Regions from separate parts of the Pseudomonas sp. B33.4 genome, predicted to be linked through region 3. Evidence: predicted binding sites of a transcription regulator. Region 3 holds the regulator's gene; each other region holds the start of a gene.
What was found. The regulator sigma-54, encoded in region 3, starts transcription at its own class of promoters, with help from an activator protein. The targets are predictions, from matches to a motif close to ANTGGCATNNANNTTGCTNT.
Positions count from the first base shown of each region.

Region 1: a site for sigma-54 is predicted at 3,842-3,861, ahead of U6037_RS09105 (CmpA/NrtA family ABC transporter substrate-binding protein). Genes of this name have one in related genera too.
Region 2: a site for sigma-54 is predicted at 1,139-1,158, ahead of U6037_RS07600 (flagellar basal body rod protein FlgF). Genes of this name have one in related genera too.

Region 1 is NZ_CP140706.1:2,032,412-2,039,373, reverse strand. It holds gene rlmKL (bifunctional 23S rRNA (guanine(2069)-N(7))-methyltransferase RlmK/23S rRNA (guanine(2445)-N(2))-methyltransferase RlmL) at 1-1,733, opposite strand, end outside; gene rmf (ribosome modulation factor) at 2,266-2,481, shown strand; gene U6037_RS09110 (quinone-dependent dihydroorotate dehydrogenase) at 2,734-3,753, opposite strand; gene U6037_RS09105 (CmpA/NrtA family ABC transporter substrate-binding protein) at 3,976-5,187, shown strand; gene U6037_RS09100 (ANTAR domain-containing response regulator) at 5,203-5,778, shown strand; gene U6037_RS09095 (nitrate/nitrite transporter) at 6,406-6,962, shown strand, end outside.
Region 2 is NZ_CP140706.1:1,706,952-1,713,913, forward strand. It holds gene U6037_RS07595 (sigma-54-dependent transcriptional regulator) at 1-940, shown strand, start outside; gene U6037_RS07600 (flagellar basal body rod protein FlgF) at 1,213-1,953, shown strand; gene flgG (flagellar basal-body rod protein FlgG) at 1,999-2,784, shown strand; gene flgH (flagellar basal body L-ring protein FlgH) at 2,837-3,532, shown strand; gene U6037_RS07615 (flagellar basal body P-ring protein FlgI) at 3,560-4,648, shown strand; gene flgJ (flagellar assembly peptidoglycan hydrolase FlgJ) at 4,660-5,952, shown strand; gene flgK (flagellar hook-associated protein FlgK) at 5,977-6,962, shown strand, end outside.
Region 3 is NZ_CP140706.1:1,003,353-1,010,314, forward strand. It holds gene U6037_RS04265 (ZIP family metal transporter) at 1-391, shown strand, start outside; gene U6037_RS04270 (HPr family phosphocarrier protein) at 427-702, opposite strand; gene rapZ (RNase adapter RapZ) at 718-1,575, opposite strand; gene ptsN (PTS IIA-like nitrogen regulatory protein PtsN) at 1,578-2,042, opposite strand; gene hpf (ribosome hibernation-promoting factor, HPF/YfiA family) at 2,054-2,362, opposite strand; gene U6037_RS04290 (RNA polymerase factor sigma-54) at 2,436-3,929, opposite strand; gene lptB (LPS export ABC transporter ATP-binding protein) at 4,117-4,842, opposite strand; gene lptA (lipopolysaccharide transport periplasmic protein LptA) at 4,842-5,387, opposite strand; gene lptC (LPS export ABC transporter periplasmic protein LptC) at 5,374-5,946, opposite strand; gene U6037_RS04310 (KdsC family phosphatase) at 5,955-6,479, opposite strand; gene U6037_RS04315 (KpsF/GutQ family sugar-phosphate isomerase) at 6,479-6,962, opposite strand, start outside.

The DNA of each region.
Region 1 (6,962 bases), 1.0 Mb from region 3:
CCGGTGTCGAGGTAGTCGGTGAGGTTGACCAGCAACTTCACGCCACCCTCGCTGACTTCATTGAACTTGCCTTGCGCAGCCTGACGCTCGTACTGCTTGGTGCCGCTCTGGCGCTCGCGGCGTTTGACCACCACGCGGCTCTTATCGACGTTCAAGGCCTGCGGAATCGCCGCCAGGGCGTCAAACATGCGCGCCGAGGCTTTTTCCGGGTCGATCGACTTCGGTGCGGCGTATTCCTGGACGTGCACCCAGTCGTGATACAGATCGATCGCCATCGCGTACTCAGGCATGTCGGCATCGTAGACACGGTAGCAATCGATGCCTTCGCGCTTGACCCACTTGCCCATGGCCTTGAGGTTCTTTTGCAGACGGTTGGCAAACATCTGCCCGCCTTCGCTCAAGCGCGGTTGCTCGATCACCGGTGCCGGGGCTGGCGTCGGCTTGATCGGGTTGCCGTTCTTGTTGAACTTGCGCTCTTGCGGCTCGTCCGGGGTTTGATCGTAAGCCGCTTGCTCGCGCTCGGCCTGACGCTGTTCCGGCGTACGCCGCTCGCCAGTGACGAACTGATCCGGCAGCACCTTGATCAACAGCAGTTTGCACGGCAACGCGCCGTTCCAGAACGAATACTGTTTGTGGCTGCGGATGCCCATGCGCTTGCCCAGATCCGGCGCGCCGGTGAACACCGCCGCTTCCCAGTTCAGGCAGGCCTGACGCAGGCGCTCGCCGAGGTTCTGGTAGAGATACAGCAGGCTGGCTTCATCGCCGAGACGCTCACCGTACGGCGGGTTGCAGATGACCAGACCTTTCTGGTTCTGATCCGGGCGCGGCTCGAAGGTCGCGACTTCGCCCTGGTAGATCTTGATCCACTCGCTCAGGCCGGCACGTTCAACGTTGTTGCGGCCCGGCTGAATCAGCCGTGGGTCGGCTTCGTAACCGCGAATCCACAGCGGTGGCCTGGCCAGACCGGCAGCGGCGCGTTCAACGGCTTCTTCGTGGAGTTTTTTCCACAACGCCGGAACATGACCGAGCCAGGCAGTGAAGCCCCACTGCTCACGACGCAGGTTCGGCGCCATATCGGCGGCGATCATCGCTGCTTCGACGAGGAACGTACCAACACCGCACATCGGGTCAGCCAGCGCGCCGCCTTCAGCGGCAATACGTGGCCAGCCGGAACGGATCAGAATCGCCGCCGCGAGGTTTTCTTTCAGCGGCGCTGCGCCTTGCTGCAAGCGATAACCGCGCTGGTGCAGGCTATGGCCGGAGAGGTCGAGGGAGAGAATCGCTTCGCCGCGATCCAGACGCAGGTGAATGCGCAGATCCGGGTTGAGTTTGTCGATCGACGGACGGTCGCCCTGCGGCGTGCGCAGTTTGTCGACGATGGCGTCTTTGACTTTCAAGGCGCCGAAGTGGGTGTTGTCGATGCCAGAACCGTGGCCACTGAATTCAACGGCCAGGGTGCCGTCGCTGAGCATGTGATCCTGCCAGTCGATGTCGAGCACGCCGTGGTACAGGTCTTCAGCGTCTTTCATCGGGAAGCGCTTGAGCACCAGCAGCACACGGTTGGCCAGACGCGACCAGAGGCACAGGCGATAAGCGGTTTCCATGGTCGCCATGCCACGCACGGCGGAAGTGTGCTCGCGCGCTTCTTCAAGGCCAAGCCCGACGGCTTCCTCGATGAGCAGGCCTTCAAGGCCTTTAGGGCAAGTGAGGAAGAGTTCGAAACGGTCGGACATGGTATTTCCAGAGCCTTTGGCTAGTGAATCGGCAACGCATTGCCGATCCGGTTTTCAATCAGGCGCTTTTCTAAAAGAACGCCCGCGTGGCACGAAGGTGTGCCGTTCCATCTCCGCTGCTCGGGTTAAAAGAGCTTAGATGCCGGAACAGATAAAAAAGTTGATGAAACAAAAAGTCTTGAAGCGACCCTTCGTCGCTTTATACCCCAGCGCAAACGTGGGTCATTCTCACTAAAGAATTAACCCCATCATGCAGCGCGGGGCCGATCATACCGGGGTTTGCTGAAAAACCGTGCATGAAACCCGTCGTTACTTATGGCTGTAGCACTAATTTCGTTACGTCCTTATGACAAAACGATCATTCCCTCGGTGTGACTCATTGGTTAGAACTGAACACAGGTTGACGTCGCAACGGCGTCAACACCTTGGCTCGCCACGCCGGCAGCGAGCCGCACCATGGCAGGTTTCTTCTGCCAGACCTCAGTTGAGGTCAACGCGACACAAAACAGTCAACAAGTGAGGGAAACACCCTATGAGAAGACTTAAGCGTGATCCGTTGGAAAGAGCATTTTTGCGCGGATATCAATATGGCGTTGGTGGCAAATCCCGTGAGCTTTGCCCATTTACTCTACCGTCGGTACGTCAAGCCTGGATTAACGGCTGGCGAGAAGGACGCGGCGACAACTGGGACGGTATGACCGGCACTGCGGGAATCCACAGACTCAACGAACTTCACGCCGTCGGCTGACACAGGGCATTAATTCCGACACGACAATCTGAATTTGTAACGACTTACCATGCACGTCCTTCCCGGACGGCGGGCTACGGCCCAGGGGCTCCTTCGAGGAGCCCTTTTTATTGCATGGATTTTTGTGCCGAGCGCATAACCTGTAGGAGTGAGCCTGCTCGCGATAGCGGTCTGTCAGTCGCTGATGAAGTGACCGAAAGAAAGCTATCGCGAGCAGGCTCACTCCTACAAGGGAACAGTGGTGTCTATGGATCAGCGCAGGGCGGCGATCGCGTCTACCGATTCACGGATCAGCGCCGGGCCTTTATAGATGAAGCCGGAATAGATCTGCACCAGGCTCGCACCGGCCAGAATCTTCTCGGCCGCATGCTTGCCTTCAGTGATGCCACCCGCTGCAATGATCGGCAACCGCCCAGCCAGCTCACCCGCCAGCACCTTCACGGTATGGGTGCTCTTCTCCCGCACCGGCGCGCCGGACAAACCGCCAGCCTCGTCGCCATGCTCCATGCCTTCAACGCCGACACGACTGAGCGTGGTGTTGGTCGCGATCACCGCGTCCATGCCGGTTTCGATCAGCGCCTGAGCCACCTGCGCGGTTTCTTCATCGGTCATGTCCGGTGCGATCTTGATCGCCAGCGGCACATGTTTGCCATGACGCAGGGCCAGTTCGGCGCGGCGAGTAGCCAGATCCGCGAGCAGTTGCTTGAGCGAGTCGCCGAACTGCAGGCTGCGCAGGCCCGGGGTGTTTGGCGAGCTGACGTTGACCGTCACATAGCTGGCGTGGGCGTAAACCTTGTCGAGGCAGATCAGGTAATCGTCGACCGCGCGCTCGACCGGCGTATCGAAGTTCTTGCCGATGTTGATGCCCAGCACGCCTTTGTACTTAGCGGCGGCAACGCGCGCCAAAAGGTTATCGACACCGAGGTTGTTGAAACCCATGCGGTTGATGATCGCTTCGGCTTCCGGCAGGCGGAAGATCCGTGGCTTTGGATTGCCCGGCTGTGGACGCGGGGTCACGGTGCCGATTTCGACAAAACCGAAACCCAGTTGCGCGAAGCCGTCGATGGCCGCGCCGTTCTTGTCCAGACCGGCCGCCAGACCCACCGGGTTAGGGAATTCCAGACCCATGACCGTCACCGGCACTTTCGCTGGCGCTTTGCACAGCAAGCCATTGAGGCCCAAACGTCCGCCCGCGCCGATCAGATCCAGCGACAGATCGTGGGAGGTTTCCGGGGAAAGTTTGAACAACAGCTGACGGGCCAGGGTGTACATGGGCGGCGATGACTCGGGCGGCGAAAAGAGGCGGCGATTATAGCCGGGCATCGACCTGCCGCGCGAGGCGCACGCGCAAATCACTGCCGCTGGCATATGCCTTGCACCTTCACCGTTATCAGCTGGCAGGCCAATGGCGGCGTGCGGGCAAGGACAATGGCGTCGTCCCGGGTTTTGCCTGTGCAAAGTCTGCGGCGGCGCTTTTTTTCGAGGTAGCGTTGGATGAATGAACCTTCGGTAGGGCCGCTGGCCTGGGTCAACGGCAGCGATGCCCCGGAAAAAACCGCGATCAACCTCGGCTTCATGGCCCTGAGCGATTGCGCCTCGGTGGTGGTCGCGGCCACGCAAGGCTTTGCTCAGCCTTACGGATTGACCCTGAACCTCAAGCGCCAGACCTCTTGGGCAGGATTGCGCGACAAACTGGTCAGCGGCGAACTCGATGCCGCGCACAGTTTGTATGGGCTGATTTACGCGGTGCATCTGGGCATCGGCGGCGTTGCCCCGACCGATATGGCAGTGCTGATGGGCCTGAATCAGAATGGCCAGAGCCTCAACCTCTCCCACGGCTTGCAGCAACTCGGCGTGACCAGTCCTGAAGCACTGGATCGGCATGTGCACCAAAGCCGCGCAAAACTCACCTTCGCCCAGACCTTTCCCACCGGCACTCACGCGATGTGGCTGTATTACTGGCTGGCGAGTCAGGGCATTCATCCGCTGCAGGACGTCGACAGCGTGGTGGTGCCGCCGCCGCAAATGGTCGCGCACTTGCAGGCCGGGCGTATCGACGGTTTTTGCGTCGGCGAGCCTTGGGCCGCCAGCGCGGTGCAGCAGGATCTCGGTTTTACTTTGGCTACCAGCCAGACCATCTGGCCCGATCACCCGGAAAAAGTCCTCGGCTGCACGCGTGAGTTTGTCGAGCAATACCCGAACACTGCGCGGGCGTTGGTGATGGCGATTCTTGAAGCCAGCCGCTTTATCGAGGAAAGCCCGGAAAACCGTCGCAGCACCGCGCAATTGCTCAGTGCGTCGGAGTATCTGGACGCGCCGCTTGCGTGCATCGAACCGCGTTTTCTCGGGGATTATGCCGATGGCCTCGGCAACCGCTGGCAGGATCCGCACGCGCTGCGCTTTCACGGCAATGGCCAAGTGAATTTGCCGTACTTGTCCGACGGCATGTGGTTCATGACCCAGTTCCGTCGCTGGGGTTTGCTGCGCGAAGACCCGGATTACCTGGCCGTCGCCCGTCAGGTTCAGCAGCTCGATCTGTATCGCGACGCCGCCACCGCAGTCGGCGTGGCCGCGTGGGGCACCGACATGCGCTGCAGCCAGTTGCTCGACGGCAAAATCTGGGACGGCAGCGATCCCGCCGCTTACGCGCGCAGTTTCAAGCTGCACGCGTTGAACGACGACACTCCCCTTCTCGCCCGCCGCTGACAGGAGACCGCGAACATGTTGCGCATTCTGTTGATCAACGACACGGCGAAAAAAGTCGGTCGCCTGAAAGCGGCACTGACTGAAGCCGGTTTCGAAGTCATCGACGAATCCGGTCTGACCATCGACCTGCCCGCGCGCGTCGAAACGGTGCGCCCGGACGTGATCCTGATCGATACCGAGTCACCGAGCCGCGATGTCATGGAACAAGTTGTGCTGGTCAGCCGCGACCAGCCACGGCCAATCGTGATGTTTACCGACGAGCATGACCCTGGCGTGATGCGTCAGGCGATCAAGTCCGGGGTCAGTGCCTACATCGTTGAAGGTATTCACGCACAGCGTTTACAGCCGATTCTCGATGTGGCGATGGCGCGATTCGAGAGTGATCAGGCGTTGCGCGCGCAGTTGCAGGCCCGTGATCAGCAGTTGGCCGAGCGCAAGCGCATCGAACTGGCCAAAGGGTTGCTGATGAAGATGAAGGACTGCAATGAGGAAGAGGCTTACACCCTGATGCGGCGCCAGGCGATGAGCCGGCAGCAGAAATTGATTCAGGTGGCGGAGCAGATTATTGCCATGAGTGAGTTGCTTGGCTGAGGTGTTCTAACCACTGAAAGCCCCTCACCCTAGCCCTCTCCCAGAGGGAGAGGGGACTGATTGGGGGATGCTCGGGAAATAGGCCGGCCTGTAGCTTTCTGCTGTGAATCCGTAATCGACTCGGTTTCTCAGGTCGATGTTTGGCGCCAGACACCTCGGTCAGTCCCCTCGCGAAGTACGCCGGCCTGTAGCTTTCTGCTGTGAATCCGTAATCGACTCGGTTTCTCAGGTCGATGTTTGGCGCCAGACACCTCGGTCAGTCCCCTCGCGAAGTACGCCGGCCTGTAGCTTTCTGCTGTGAATCCGGAATCGACTCGGTTTCCCAAGTCGATGTCTGGCGCCAGACACCTCGGTCAGTCCCCTCTCCCTCCGGGAGAGGGCTAGGGTGAGGGGCTTTTGATTTTCCGGCTGTTGGCACAAATCTCGCTAAGCATCCCCTCAGGTAACCAACGGCGGTTGCCCCACCCACGACAAAGACGTCGCTCACCCCGTTCGCCCCTCCGGCGAATCAGGTAGCGGCGTTTTTGCGTTTTGGCCCCACAGACCGGGGCCGGTGGTGCGGCCGTGGCGGCGCTCCACCTGCTGTTGCATGACTCCTTTCGAGACTCTTTTCAGCTGAGGTGCGCGATGAATTCAAGCTTCTGGAAATCCGGCCACACCCCGACATTGTTCGCGGCCTTCCTCTATTTCGACCTGAGCTTCATGGTCTGGTATCTGCTCGGCCCGCTGGCGGTGCAGATCGCTGCTGACCTGCACCTGACCACGCAACAACGTGGCCTGGTCGTCGCCACGCCGATCCTTGCTGGCGCCGTGTTGCGCTTCATCATGGGCATGCTCGCCGATCGGCTGTCGCCGAAAACCGCCGGGCTGATCGGTCAGGTCATTGTGATTTTCGCGCTGTTCGGCGCCTGGAAAATCGGCATTCATAGCTACGAGCAGGCGTTGATACTCGGCCTGTTCCTCGGCATGGCCGGCGCATCGTTTGCGGTCGCCCTGCCCTTGGCCTCGCAATGGTATCCACCGCAGCATCAGGGCAAAGCCATGGGCATTGCCGGTGCGGGCAACTCCGGCACCGTATTCGCCGCGCTGCTCGCGCCGGTACTCGCCGCCGCGTTCGGCTGGAGCAATGTGTTCGGTTTCGCTTTGATTCCGCTGATCCTGACTTTGGTGCTGTTCGCCTGGCT
Region 2 (6,962 bases), 700 kb from region 3:
TCAGAGCTCGAAAGTCATGGCTGCCGTCGTGCGTGAAGCGCGGCGTATGGCGCCACTGGATGCGCCGCTATTGATTGAAGGCGAAACCGGTACCGGTAAGGAACTGCTGGCGCGCGCCTGTCACCTTGCCAGTCCGCGCGGGCAGTCGCCGCTGATGGCGCTCAACTGCGCCGGCCTGCCCGAGTCGATGGCCGAGACCGAGCTGTTCGGCTACGGCCCCGGCGCCTTCGAAGGGGCGCGGGCCGAAGGCAAGCTCGGGCTGCTGGAGTTGACGGCGGGCGGTACGCTGTTTCTTGATGGCGTCGGTGAGATGAGCCCGCGCTTGCAGGTGAAACTGCTGCGCTTTCTTCAGGACGGTTGCTTCCGTCGCGTTGGCAGCGATGAAGAGGTTTACCTGGATGTGCGGGTGATCTGCGCCACCCAGGTGGACCTGTCCGAGCTGTGCGCGCGCGGCGAGTTTCGCCAGGATTTGTATCACCGCTTGAATGTACTGTCCTTGCACATCCCGCCGCTGCGCGAATGCCTCGACGGCTTGACCCCGCTAGTCGAGCATTTCCTCGATCAGGCCAGTCGGCAAATTGGCTGTCCGCTACCGAAACTGGCGCCGGCGGCGATGGATCGGCTCAGTCATTACCATTGGCCGGGCAACGTGCGGCAACTGGAGAACGTGTTGTTCCAGGCGGTTTCGCTGTGTGATGGCGGCACGGTGAAGGCGGAGCATATTCGTCTGCCGGATTACGGCGTGCGTCAGCCGCTTGGCGATTTCTCGCTGGAAGGCGGGCTGGACGAGATTGTCGGACGGTTCGAGAAGGCGGTGCTGGAACGGTTGTATTCCGAGCATCCGAGCAGTCGGCAGCTGGGTAAGCGGTTGGGGGTTTCACATACGACGATTGCTAACAAGCTGCGTGAATATGAGGTCGGCAAAAATCCCGAAGCTTAAGATCAAAAGATCGCAGCGTGCCGCAGCTCCTACAGGAATACGCATTTCAAATGTAGGAGCTGCGGCACGCTGCGATCTTTTGATCTTTTGCCGCCAAGCGGCATAACACCGCCGGTTTTTCGACTTCGATACATTTCAAATTTTCCCTCATCACTCCCCAAGTCCTTTGTTTGCCGGGTCTTCGTCCGCCAGAAAAAAGTTGGTCTGCAAATTGCTTATGGCTCAGCAGTACAGCGGTGGGCGGCAAACGTCCGGCATGCAGAGGAATGAGTGTGGACAAGTACCTTTATGTGGCAATGACCGGCGCCAGCCAGAATGCACTGGCGCAAAAGGCGCATGCCAACAACCTGGCGAACATCTCCACCAACGGTTTTCAGCGCGACCTGGAGCAGGCGCGTTCGATGCCGGTGTTCGGTGACAGCTTTCCGGCGCGTGCGTTTGCCATGAGCGAACGGCCTGCCACCGACTTCACCCCGGGCTCGCTGGTGCAGACCGGTCGTGACCTCGACGTCGCGGTGACCGGCAACGGTTTCATTGCCGTACAGAACCCCAATGGCGGCGAAAGCTACGTGCGCACCGGCAGCCTCAACGTTGACGCCCTCGGCGTGCTGCGTGCCGGCAACGGCATGCCGGTGATCGGCAATGGCGGTCCGATCGCCGTGCCGCCCGAGCAGCAGATCGAAGTCGGTGAAGACGGCACCATCAGTATTCGTGCGATGGGCGAAGGCCCGCGTGTCATGGCGGAAGTCGACCGGATCAAACTGGTCAACCCGGACATCAAGAACATGAACAAGGGCCTCGACGGCTCGATCTACACCAAGGACGGCCAGCCGGCGCCGGCCGATGCCAACGTCAAACTGGTGTCGGGTTTCCTTGAATCGAGCAACGTCAACGCCGTCGAAGAGATGACCTCGGTGCTGGCCCTGGCCAAGCAGTTCGAGTTGCACGTCAAGATGATGAACACCGCCAAAGACGACGACCAGGCCATGGCTCGGGTCTTGCAGATCAGCTAATTATCAGAACGTCGCGCCGAAAAACAGGCGCACGAGGAGAATCGAATGCTTCCGGCTCTATGGGTTGCCAAAACCGGTCTGTCCGCCCAGGACACCAACCTGACCACCATTTCCAACAACCTGGCGAACGTGTCGACCACGGGCTTCAAACGTGATCGCGCCGAGTTCCAGGACTTGCTCTATCAGATCAAGCGTCAGCCAGGCGCCCAGTCGACTCAGGACAGCGAACTGCCGTCGGGTCTGCAACTGGGTACCGGTGTGCGCATTGTCGGCACCCAGAAAAACTTCACCGCTGGCAGCCTGCAAACCACCGAGCAGCCGCTGGACATGGCCATCGACGGTCGCGGTTTCTTCCAGATTCTGCAGCCGGATGGCACCACGTCCTACACCCGTGACGGTACCTTCCACCTCGACTCCAACGGCCAGATCGTCAACGCCAGCGGTTTCGCTCTGGAACCGGCCATCGTCATTCCGAACGATGCCCAGACCTTCACCGTCGGCCGTGACGGCACCGTGTCCATCACGGTTGCTGGCAACGCTGCGTCTCAGGTGATCGGCAATCTGCAAACCGCCGACTTCATCAACCCGGCCGGTCTGCAAGCCGTGGGCAACAACCTGTTCCTGGAAACTGCCGCCTCCGGCGCGCCGCAAGTCGGCACCCCGGGTCTGGCCGGTTTCGGTACCACCCTGCAGAACACCCTGGAAACGTCCAACGTCAGCACCGTTGAAGAGATGGTCAACATGATCACCACTCAGCGCGCTTACGAGATGAACTCCAAGGTGATCTCCACCGCTGACCAGATGCTCTCGTTCGTAACGCAGAATCTGTAATCAAGTCTATGAGGCGGCCATGAGGTCGCCTGCAACACCGTGAGGTAGGGTCATGAATCGCTTTGTATCTGTTCTGGCATTGAGTGGGGTCGTCTCGCTCGCGGGCTGCGTCGCCCCGACGCCCAAGCCCAATGACCCTTACTACGCCCCGGTGTTGCCGCGCACGCCGTTACCGGCTGCCGCCAATAATGGCTCGATCTATCAGGCCGGCTTCGAGCAGAACCTGTACAGCGACCGCAAGGCTTTCCGGGTCGGTGACATCATCACCATCACCCTGAACGAGCGCACGCAGGCGAGCAAGAACGCCAACTCGCAGATGGACAAGAACAGCGACAACAAGGTCGGTCTGACCTCGTTGTTCGGCTCCAGCCTGACCACCAACAACCCGATCGGCGGCAACGACCTGAGTCTGAACGCTGGCTACAGTGCCGACCGCTCGACCAAGGGTGACGCCAAGTCCGGGCAGAGCAACAGCCTCACCGGTTCGATCACCGTGACCGTCGCTGACGTGCTGCCCAACGGCATCATCGCCGTGCGTGGCGAGAAGTGGCTGACGCTGAACACCGGTGATGAGCTGGTGCGTATCGCCGGCCTGGTGCGCGCCGATGATATCGCCACGGACAACACCGTGTCGTCGACCCGGGTCGCCGATGCACGCATCACCTACTCGGGTACCGGCGCGTTTGCCGATACGAGTCAGCCAGGCTGGTTCGACCGTTTCTTCCTCAGCCCGCTGTTCCCTTTCTAGGTGGCTACGTTGAATTTCAAGAGCCTCATGCTGGCTGCGGCGCTGATGTCCGCAGCCTTTGGTGCACACGCCGAGCGGCTGAAAGATATCGCCAGCATTTCCGGCGTGCGCTCCAACCAGTTGATCGGTTACGGCCTGGTGGTCGGGCTTAACGGCACCGGTGACCAGACGACGCAGACCCCGTTCACCCTGCAGACCTTCAACAACATGCTCTCGCAGTTCGGCATCAAGGTGCCGCCGGGATCGGGCAACGTGCAATTGAAGAACGTCGCGGCGGTGTCGATCAGTGCTGATTTGCCGGCGTTCGCCAAGCCCGGTCAGCAGGTCGATATCACGGTGTCTTCGATCGGTAACTCCAAGAGCTTGCGTGGCGGCACACTGCTGCTGACCCCGCTCAAGGGTATCGACGGCAACGTCTACGCGGTCGCTCAGGGCAATCTTGTCGTCGGCGGTTTCGACGCCGAGGGCCGTGACGGATCGAAGATCACCGTCAACGTTCCGTCGGCCGGTCGCATCCCTGGCGGTGCCTCGGTGGAGCGTTCGGTGCCGAGCGGTTTCAACCAGGGCAACAGCCTGACGCTGAACCTCAACCGCTCCGACTTCACCACCGCCAAGCGTATCGTCGACAAGATCAACGACATGCTCGGTCCTGGCGTCGCGCAAGCGATCGACGGTGGTTCGATTCGTGTCACCGCGCCACTCGATCCGAGCCAGCGCGTCGACTACCTGTCGATCCTCGAAAACCTCGAAGTCGATCCGGGTCAGGCGGTGGCGAAAGTCATCATCAACTCGCGTACCGGCACCATCGTCATCGGCCAGAACGTCAAAGTGTCGCCAGCCGCCGTGACCCACGGCAGCCTGACCGTGACCATCACCGAAGACCCGATCGTCAGCCAGCCCGGCCCTCTGTCCAATGGTCAGACGGCTGTTGTGCCGCGTTCGCGGGTGAATGCCGAGCAGGAAGCCAAGCCGATGTTCAAGTTCGGCCCGGGCACTACCCTCGACGAGATCGTGCGGGCGGTGAACCAGGTCGGCGCGGCACCGGGTGACTTGATGGCGATCCTCGAAGCTCTGAAGCAGGCCGGCGCGTTGCAAGCCGACCTGATCGTGATCTGAGGCCGACCTTTATGGATATGCGCAAAAGCGGTCTGGTCAACAGCAGCGATTCGGGTTCTTACTCGGACCTCAATCGCCTGAACCAGCTCAAGGTCGGCGACAAGAACAGCGATGCGAACATGCGCAAGGTGGCGCAGGAGTTCGAATCGCTGTTCCTTGGCGAAATGCTCAAGTCGATGCGTTCAGCCACCGAAGCGCTGGGCCAGGACAACCCCCTCAACACGCCGGCGGCCAAGCAGTACCAGGAAATGTACGACCAGCAGTTGGCCGTTTCCATGTCCCGCGAGGGCGGTGGTATCGGTCTGGCCGACGTGCTGATGCGCCAGATGTCGAAGAACAAACCGATGGCGCCGGGCGAGGCCGCTGCCGCGTCCGCCGCCAAGCAGGAAGAAGCCAAGGCAAAAGCCGCTGCAGTGGCCACGCCGATTGCCGCCGGCACCGTGGCCACCAACGGCCCGTTGTCGCGCCTCAATGGTGAGCGTCCGTTGTGGGCGTCGCGTTCGGTGAATGCACCGAATACGCAACTGGCCCATCGCAACGACATGGAACTGATCAATCAGCGTCGTCTGGCTCTGCCACCGAAACTGGCCGATCGTTTGCTCGCAGGCCTGGTGCCATCGGCTACGCCGGCAGCGGCCACGCAATTGCCGCAACGCGCGACCACGGCGGCCACCACTGGCGCCGGCCCGCTGTACAACGGCGACTGGCTGGCGCGTGCCGAGAGCGAAAAAGCCTCTGGCGGGCAGATGCAGATTTATGGTCGTGCGATGGCGCAGATTCCGCTGGCGCCGGCGAAGAAAGCCTTCAGTTCCGCCGACGAATTCGTCAACACCATGCTGCCGATGGCCAAGGAAGCGGCCGACCGTATCGGCGTCGATCCGCGTTATCTGGTGGCACAGGCTGCGCTGGAAACCGGTTGGGGCAAATCGGTCATGCGTGCCCAGGATGGCAGCAGCAGCCACAACCTGTTCGGCATCAAGGCGAGCAGCAACTGGAAGGGCGATTCGGCCCGGGCGATCACCAGCGAGTTCCGCAATGGCGAGATGGTCAAGGAGACGGCCGAGTTCCGTTCGTACGCCTCGTACAAAGACAGCTTCCACGATCTGGTGACTTTGCTGCAGAGCAATAATCGCTATCAAGATGTCGTGAAGTCTGCCGATAACCCAGAACAGTTTGTACGCGAGTTGCAAAAGGCCGGTTACGCCACCGACCCGAACTACGCGACAAAGATTTCGCAGATAGCCAAGCAGATGAACAGTTTCCAAAACTACGCTGCGGCGGGTGTATCCACCACGCCTTTCTAAGGCACAAGGTATAAGGTCTGAACCATGAGTTTGCTCAATATCGGGATGTCGGGACTGTCGGCCAGCCAGTCCTCTTTGGCTACGACAGGCAACAACATTGCCAACGTCGACACCGCCGGTTATTCACGTCAGCAAACCGTGCAGGGCACCAAATCCTCGCAGCAGTTCGGCACCGTGTTCATCGGTACGGGCACCACCCTGGCTGACGTGCGCCGGGTGTACAACTCGTACCTGGAAAGCCAGTTGCACACCGCTACTTCGCTCGACAGCGAATCGGCTGCTTACCTGGCGCAGGCCACGCCGCTGGACTCCATGCTGTCGGACACCAACACCGGCCTGACCGGCGTGCTGCAGAAATTCTTCACCACGATGCAGGGCGTTTCGACCTCGGCGACCGATGACACTTCCCGTCAATCGGTGCTGACCGGCGCACAGGCGCTGACCAGTCGTTTCAACACCATCGCCAAACAGCTCAACGATCAGAACACCACCATCAATGGCAGCCTGGGAGACATGACGTCCCAGGTGAACAAGCTGGCTACCTCGATTGCCAATTTGAACCAGAAGATCGGCGAGATCTCCACCAGCGGTGGGGCGCCGAACGATCTGCTCGACAGCCGTAACGAAGCTGTACGCCAGCTCTCCGAGCTGACCGGTGCACAGGTCGTCGAGCGTGGCACCAGTTTCGACGTCTACATTGGCAGTGGTCAGCCGCTGGTGATCGGCAACACCACCAACACGCTGAGCATGGTCGCGAGCAAAGACGATCCGTCGCGCATGGCCATTCAGATGGATCGCGGTTCGAGCACCATCGACATCACCTCGGCGATGACCGGCGGTGAAATCGGCGGCCTGTTGACTTACCGCAAAGAAGTCCTCGACCCGTCGCTCAACGAGCTGGGCCGAGTAGCGCTGGTGATCGCGGATCAGGTCAACAGCCAGCAAGCACAGGGCATCGACAAGAACGGTGACTTCGGCGCGGCGATTTTCAACAACATCAACAGTGCCGC
Region 3 (6,962 bases):
CCCTGAAGGCATGGCGGTTGGTGTTTCTGCAGGCGGCGGCATGCCGGATGCGGACAGCTTGGCCATGGGCATTGCTTTGCAGGATGTGCCGGAAGGTCTGGTGATTGCGCTGGTATTGGCCGGGGCGGGGATGTCGCGGGTCAAAGCGTTTTTGATCGGCGCGGCGTCTGGTCTGGTCGAACCGGTGTTTGCCCTGCTTTGTGCGTGGCTGGTCAGCCTTGCGCAGGTGTTGTTGCCATTAGGGTTGGCACTGGCGGCAGGGGCAATGTTGCTGGTGGTGACCCACGAGGTCATTCCCGAGTCGCGACGCAATGGTCATGACAAACTGGCCAGTCTTGGCTTGTTGATCGGGTTTTGTTTGATGATGGTGATGGATACCGCGTTGGGCTGAACAAAAGTGAGGGAGCAAGCTCCCTCACCGGCGGATCAACCGCCCTCGTCGAAATAGTTGTTGATCAGCGCCACCAGCGCATCCAGCGCCTCCTGATCCTGATGCCCTTCAGTACTCAGATAGATCCTGGTGCCCTTGCCAGCTGCCAGCATCATCATCGCCATGATGCTTTTGCCATCGACGGTAGTCTCTGGCGTGCGTCCCACTCTGATCGTGCAATCCGGATACTGCCCGGCCACTCCGACAAACTTGGCCGATGCGCGGGCATGCAGGCCCAGCTTGTTGATGATTTCGATTTCCAGAGCAGGCATCGCGGTGTGAATCCTTTAAGTGAGGTCGCGGTGGCGAACCTGGACATTCTTCAGGGTTTTCTGCAGGGCCTGACCCAGGCGTTCGGTCAGGTAGACGGAGCGGTGATGCCCGCCGGTGCAGCCAATGGCAATGGTGACATAGGCACGGTTGCTCGCGGCGAAGCGCGGCAGCCACTTGTGCAGGTAGGTGAAGATGTCCTGGAACATTTCTTCGACTTCCGGCTGCGCCGCGAGGTATTCGGCCACTGGCGCATCGAGACCTGATTGCGCACGCAGTTCCGGCTTCCAGTACGGATTGGGCAGGCAGCGCACATCGAACACCAGATCCGCGTCTACCGGCATGCCGCGCTTGAAGCCGAATGACTCGACCAGAAACGCGGTACCCGGCTCCGGCTGATTCAGCAGGCGCAGCTTGATGGTGTCGCGCAACTGGTACAGGTTCAGATTGGTGGTGTTGATTTTCAGATCGGCGAGGTCGGCGATCGGGCCAAGCAGGGCGGTTTCATCCTGAATCGCCTCGGCCAGCGAGCGATTGGCGTTGCTCAGCGGATGGCGACGACGGGTTTCGGAGAAACGCTTGAGCAGGGTTTCTTCGTCGGCGTCCAGATACAGGACATCGCACTGGATGTGCTTGGCCCGGACATCTTCAAGGAGTTCGGGAAAGCGCGTCAGATGACTCGGCAGGTTGCGCGCATCGATCGATACGGCCACCAGCGGTTGCGCCAGCTCAGTGTGAATCAGCGCGCGTTCGGCCAATTCCGGCAGCAAGCCTGCAGGCAGGTTGTCGATGCAGTAATAGCCGTTGTCCTCAAGGACATCCAGAGCCGTACTTTTACCCGAGCCGGAACGGCCGCTGACGATGATCAAGCGCATGATTAGTGCCCGTTCTGCTCGTCCAGGACAACCTGATACAAGGCTTCGTTGCTCGCGGCACTACGCAGTTTATCGCGAACATCCTTGCGGTCGAGCATGCTGGCGATCTGACGCAGCAACTCCAGGTGCGCATCGGTGGCGGCTTCCGGGACCAGCAATACGAACAGCAGATCAACCGGCGCACCGTCGATGGCGTCGAAATCAATAGGTGCTTCAAGGTGCATCAGCGCACTGATAGGCGCTTCGCAACCCTTGAGGCGGCAGTGAGGAATGGCGATGCCGTTGCCAAAACCGGTGGAACCGAGTTTTTCACGGGCAATCAGGGCCTCGAAGACATCTTGCATCTCCAGATCCGGCACTTCGCGGGCGATCAGGTTGGCAATTTGTTCGAGGGCTTTCTTTTTACTGCCGCCCGGCACGTTCACGAGAGAACGGCCGGGGGTCAGGATACTTTCAAGTCGGATCATGGGGTGGGGGGTTATCGACCGGTCGCGCCCTGGAGCAGGCTCTGGGTCTTTTCCTTATGCTTTTTGAGTTGTTTATCCAGCTTGTCGGTCAAGGCGTCGATCGCCGCGTACATATCGGTATGTTCCGCGTTGGCGACCACTTCGCTGCCGGGTATATGCAAGGTGGCTTCGATTTTCTGCTTCAGCTTTTCGACGCACATCGTGACCTGCACGTTGGTGATCTTGTCGAAATGTCGCTCCAGTCGTTGGAGTTTTTCCTCGATATAGGAACGCAGAGGTTGGGTCACTTCCAGTTGGTGTCCACTGATGTTGACTTGCATACAGCTTCTCCTTCGTTGCCAGTGCATAAAGCGGCAGGCTGGATAGCCTGCCACTGGAACGCTGTAACGTGGCTTACATCAACCGCTTGCGTTCGCTCGAAGGCGCGATCCCGAGGGATTCGCGGTACTTGGCGACGGTGCGGCGAGCCACCTGAATGCCTTGTGCCTCCAGTAAACCAGCGATCTTGCTGTCACTCAACGGCTTTTTCTGATTTTCCGCGGCAACCAGTTTTTTGATGATCGCGCGGATCGCCGTGGACGAGCATTCGCCGCCTTCGGAGGTGCTGACGTGGCTGGAGAAAAAGTATTTCAGCTCATAAATACCGCGCGGGGTATGCATGAATTTCTGCGTGGTCACCCGCGAAATCGTCGACTCGTGCATGCCGACCGCTTCGGCGATGTCGTGCAGGACCAGCGGCTTCATGGCTTCGTCGCCGTATTCCAGAAAACCGCGCTGATGCTCGACGATCTGGGTGGCAACTTTCATCAGGGTTTCGTTGCGGCTCTGCAGGCTCTTGATGAACCAGCGGGCTTCCTGCAACTGGTTACGCATGAAGGTGTTGTCGGCGCTGGTGTCGGCGCGACGGACGAAACCCGCGTACTGGGCGTTGACGCGCAGGCGTGGCACCGATTCCTGGTTCAACTCGACCAGCCAGCGCTCATTGTCCTTGCGCACAATGACGTCTGGCACAACGTATTCGGCTTCGGTGGATTCGATCTGCGAACCTGGACGCGGATTAAGGCTCTGCACCAGTTCGATGACCTGACGCAGTTCATCTTCCTTGAGCTTCATGCGGCGCATCAACTGGCTGTAGTCGCGGCTGCCCAGCAGGTCGATGTAGTCGGTAACCAGACGTTTCGCTTCAGCCAGCCAAGGTGTCTTGGCCGATAGCTGGCGCAATTGCAGCAACAGGCATTCGCCGAGGTTGCGCGCACCGATGCCGGCTGGTTCGAACTGTTGAATGCGGTGCAGGACGGCTTCGATTTCGTCCAGTTCGATGTCCAGTTCCGGGTCGAACGCCTCAAGAATTTCTTCGAGGGTTTCGTCGAGGTAGCCCTGATTGTTGATGCAATCGATCAGGGTCACGGCGATCAGGCGATCGGTGTCGGACATCGGTGCGAGATTCAGTTGCCACAGCAAATGGCTTTGCAGGCTCTCGCCGGCAGAGGTGCGGGTGGTGAAGTCCCACTCGTCATCATCGTTGCTGGGCAGGCTGCTGGCGCTGGTCTGGTAGACGTCTTCCCAGGCGGTGTCGACCGGAAGTTCGTTGGGGATGCGCTCGTTCCATTCGCCGTCCTCGAGGTTGTCGACCGTCGGGGCGGTTTCCTGATAGGAAGGTTCCTGGATCTCGGTGTTGGGCTTCTGTTCGGCGTTGTCGGCCATAGGGTCGGAATTGTCGAAGTCTTCGCCTTCTTCCTGGCGTTCGAGCATCGGATTGGATTCCAGCGCCTCCTGGATTTCCTGTTGCAGATCCAGGGTCGACAATTGGAGCAGGCGGATGGCCTGTTGCAGCTGCGGTGTCATCGTCAGCTGCTGGCCCATTCTCAAGACTAGCGATGGTTTCATGGCAGGGGCTTAACACCTTATTCGCCGGCGCTATGCGCCATCCACTACAGGGCGCCGAAGCGCCAAACTTAAGCAAATTATATGCCTGAAACTGAAGTGTTTGCCTAGAGCGCTGTAACAATTAAAGCGTATTAAATCCTGCTTGAATCGATACAGCGCCCCGGCGGCGCACCGGGCACTGTTGCGCTTACAGGCGGAACTCGTGGCCCAGATACACTTCCTTGACCAGATCGTTGGCCAGGATGGTTTCTGCGTCGCCTTCGGCGATCAGTTGACCATCGTTGACGATGTAAGCGGTTTCGCAGATGTCCAGCGTCTCACGGACGTTGTGGTCGGTGATCAGCACACCGATACCCTTGGCCTTGAGGTGGTGGATAATCTGCTTGATGTCGCCGACCGAAATCGGGTCGACACCGGCGAACGGTTCGTCGAGCAGGATGAATTTCGGTGCGGTCGCCAGTGCGCGAGCGATTTCCACCCGGCGGCGTTCACCGCCGGAAAGGCTCATGCCGAGGTTGTCGCGGATGTGGCTGATGTGGAATTCCTGCAGCAGGCTTTCCAGCTCCTTGCGACGGCCGGCCTTGTCGAGTTCCTGACGGGTCTCGAGGATGGCCATGATGTTATCGGCCACCGACAGTTTGCGGAAGATCGACGCTTCTTGCGGCAGATAGCCGATACCGGCCTTGGCGCGACCGTGCATTGGCTGATGGCTGACGTCCAGATCGTCGATCAGCACGCGGCCCTGATCGGCCTGTACCAGGCCGACGATCATGTAGAAGCACGTGGTCTTGCCGGCACCGTTCGGGCCGAGCAGGCCGACGATCTGGCCGCTGTCGATCGACAGGCTGACGTCACGCACGACCTGGCGGCTTTTATAGGCCTTGGCCAGGTGCTGAGCTTTCAGAGTTGCCATTACTGGGTTTTCTCGTCGGTTTTCTTCTTCGGCTGGATCACCATGTCGATGCGTGGACGCGCCTCGGTGACCTTGCTGCCGGTAGCGCGACCGGCGCTGGCCAGTTTCTTCACGGTGTCATAGACGATTTTCTCGCCCTGAGTCGTGTTGTTGTCCTTGTCGACCACCTTGGCCTTGTCGATCAGTACGACGCGGTTTTGCGCGGCGTGGTACTGGATCGTCACGCCCCAGCCCTGAACCGGCTTGGTGTCGCCAGCGGTCTGCAGTTGTTCGAAGTAGGCAAGGTTGCCTACCGAAGTCACCACGTCGATATCGCCGGCCGGGGTACGAGTGATGGTCACGGTATTGCCGGTGACCTTCATCGAGCCCTGGGTGATGATCACATCACCTTTATAAGTGGCGATGCCGTTCTTGTCGTCCAGTTGGGCGTCGTCGGCCTGAATGCGGATAGGTTGCTGCTGATCGTTCGGCAGAGCCCAGGCGCTCACGCTTCCCAGTGCTGCGCCCAGACTGAGCAAAATAGGGAGGGTTTTAACGAGCCTCATACTGTCCTCTTACGTTCGATAGCAGGTGTATCCTGCTTTCCTTCAGGTACGCTTTCATTCCAACGCCAGTCGATACACCGCCAGCGCCGTCGATTCTAACGGGTTGCTCGGTCTGCGCATATTCCTGCTGCGGGAACACGGTCATGCGAGTGGAAGTGATCAGGATGTCACGCTTCTTTTCATCGGTGCGCGCAACGCGTACCGAGTCGATCAGTTCGACTTCGGTACCGCCTGAGTTCACTTCGCCGCGCTCACTGGTCACGTGCCACGGAAATTCCGTTCCGCGGTACATGTTCAGATCGGGTTTGGTCACGAGGGTGATATCGGTTGCCTTCACGTGCTCGGCCTTTTCCGACGTCATTTCATATTGCACCTTGCCATCCGGCAGGTATTGCAGGGTGTGCGTGTTGGTCGCATACCAGTCGATAGGCGTTTCCACCGAGGTGACTGGTGGTTTGTCGAGAAAGCGTTCCGGACTGATATTCCAATAGCCGACCGCGGCGAAAATCGCAGCGATGCAGCCGAACAGCAGGACGTTACGAAATTTTTTGCTGAACATGGTTTGGCTCACAGGTACGCGGCGTTGGCCGCATCGAGGCGGCCCTGGGCGCGCAGGATCAATTCGCAGAATTCGCGGGCGGCACCTTCGCCACCGCGAGCGCGGGTCACGCCATGGGCGTGTTCGCGGACGAAGTCGGCAGCGTTGGCCACGGCCATGCCTAGACCTACGCGGCGAATCACCGGCAGATCGGGCAGGTCGTCACCGAGATAGGCCACCTCTTCATAGCTTAGGCCCAGTTGCTCGAGAAGACCGTCGAGAACAACCAATTTGTCTTCACGCCCCTGAAACAGGTGCGGGATGCCGAGGTTTTTCGCGCGACGTTCGACCACCGGTGTCTTGCGACCGCTGATGATGGCGGTCTGCACGCCGGCGTTCATCAGCATTTTGATGCCCTGGCCGTCGAGGGTATTGAAGGTCTTGAATTCGCTGCCGTCTTCAAGGAAATACAGGCGTCCGTCGGTGAGAACACCGTCGACGTCGAAAACCGCCAGTTTGATCGCTTTGCCGCGTTGCAGCAGATCGTTGCTCATTACATGACTCCTGCGCGCAGCAGATCGGAGAGGTTGAAGGCGCCGACCGGGCGATCTTCTTCGTCTACGACTACCAATGCGTTGATTCGGTGGTCTTCCATGATTTTCAGGGCTTCGGCGGCCAGCATTTCGGGGCGGGCAGTCTTGCCGTGAGCGGTCATGACCTGATCGATGGTGGCGCTGCGAATATCGATGCTGCGATCCAGCGTGCGGCGCAGATCGCCGTCAGTGAAGATCCCGGCGAGTTTGCCATCGGTTTCAAGGATGACGGTCATGCCCAGACCTTTACGGGTCATTTCCATCAGTGCGTCCTTGAGCAGCGTACCGCGTTGTACTTGTGGCAGCTCCTGTCCGGCGTGCATGACGTTTTCCACTTTCAGCAGCAGGCGACGGCCCAAGGCTCCGCCCGGGTGCGAGAACGCAAAGTCTTCAGCGGTGAAGCCGCGTGCTTCCAGCAACGCTACGGCCAGCGCGTCACCCATT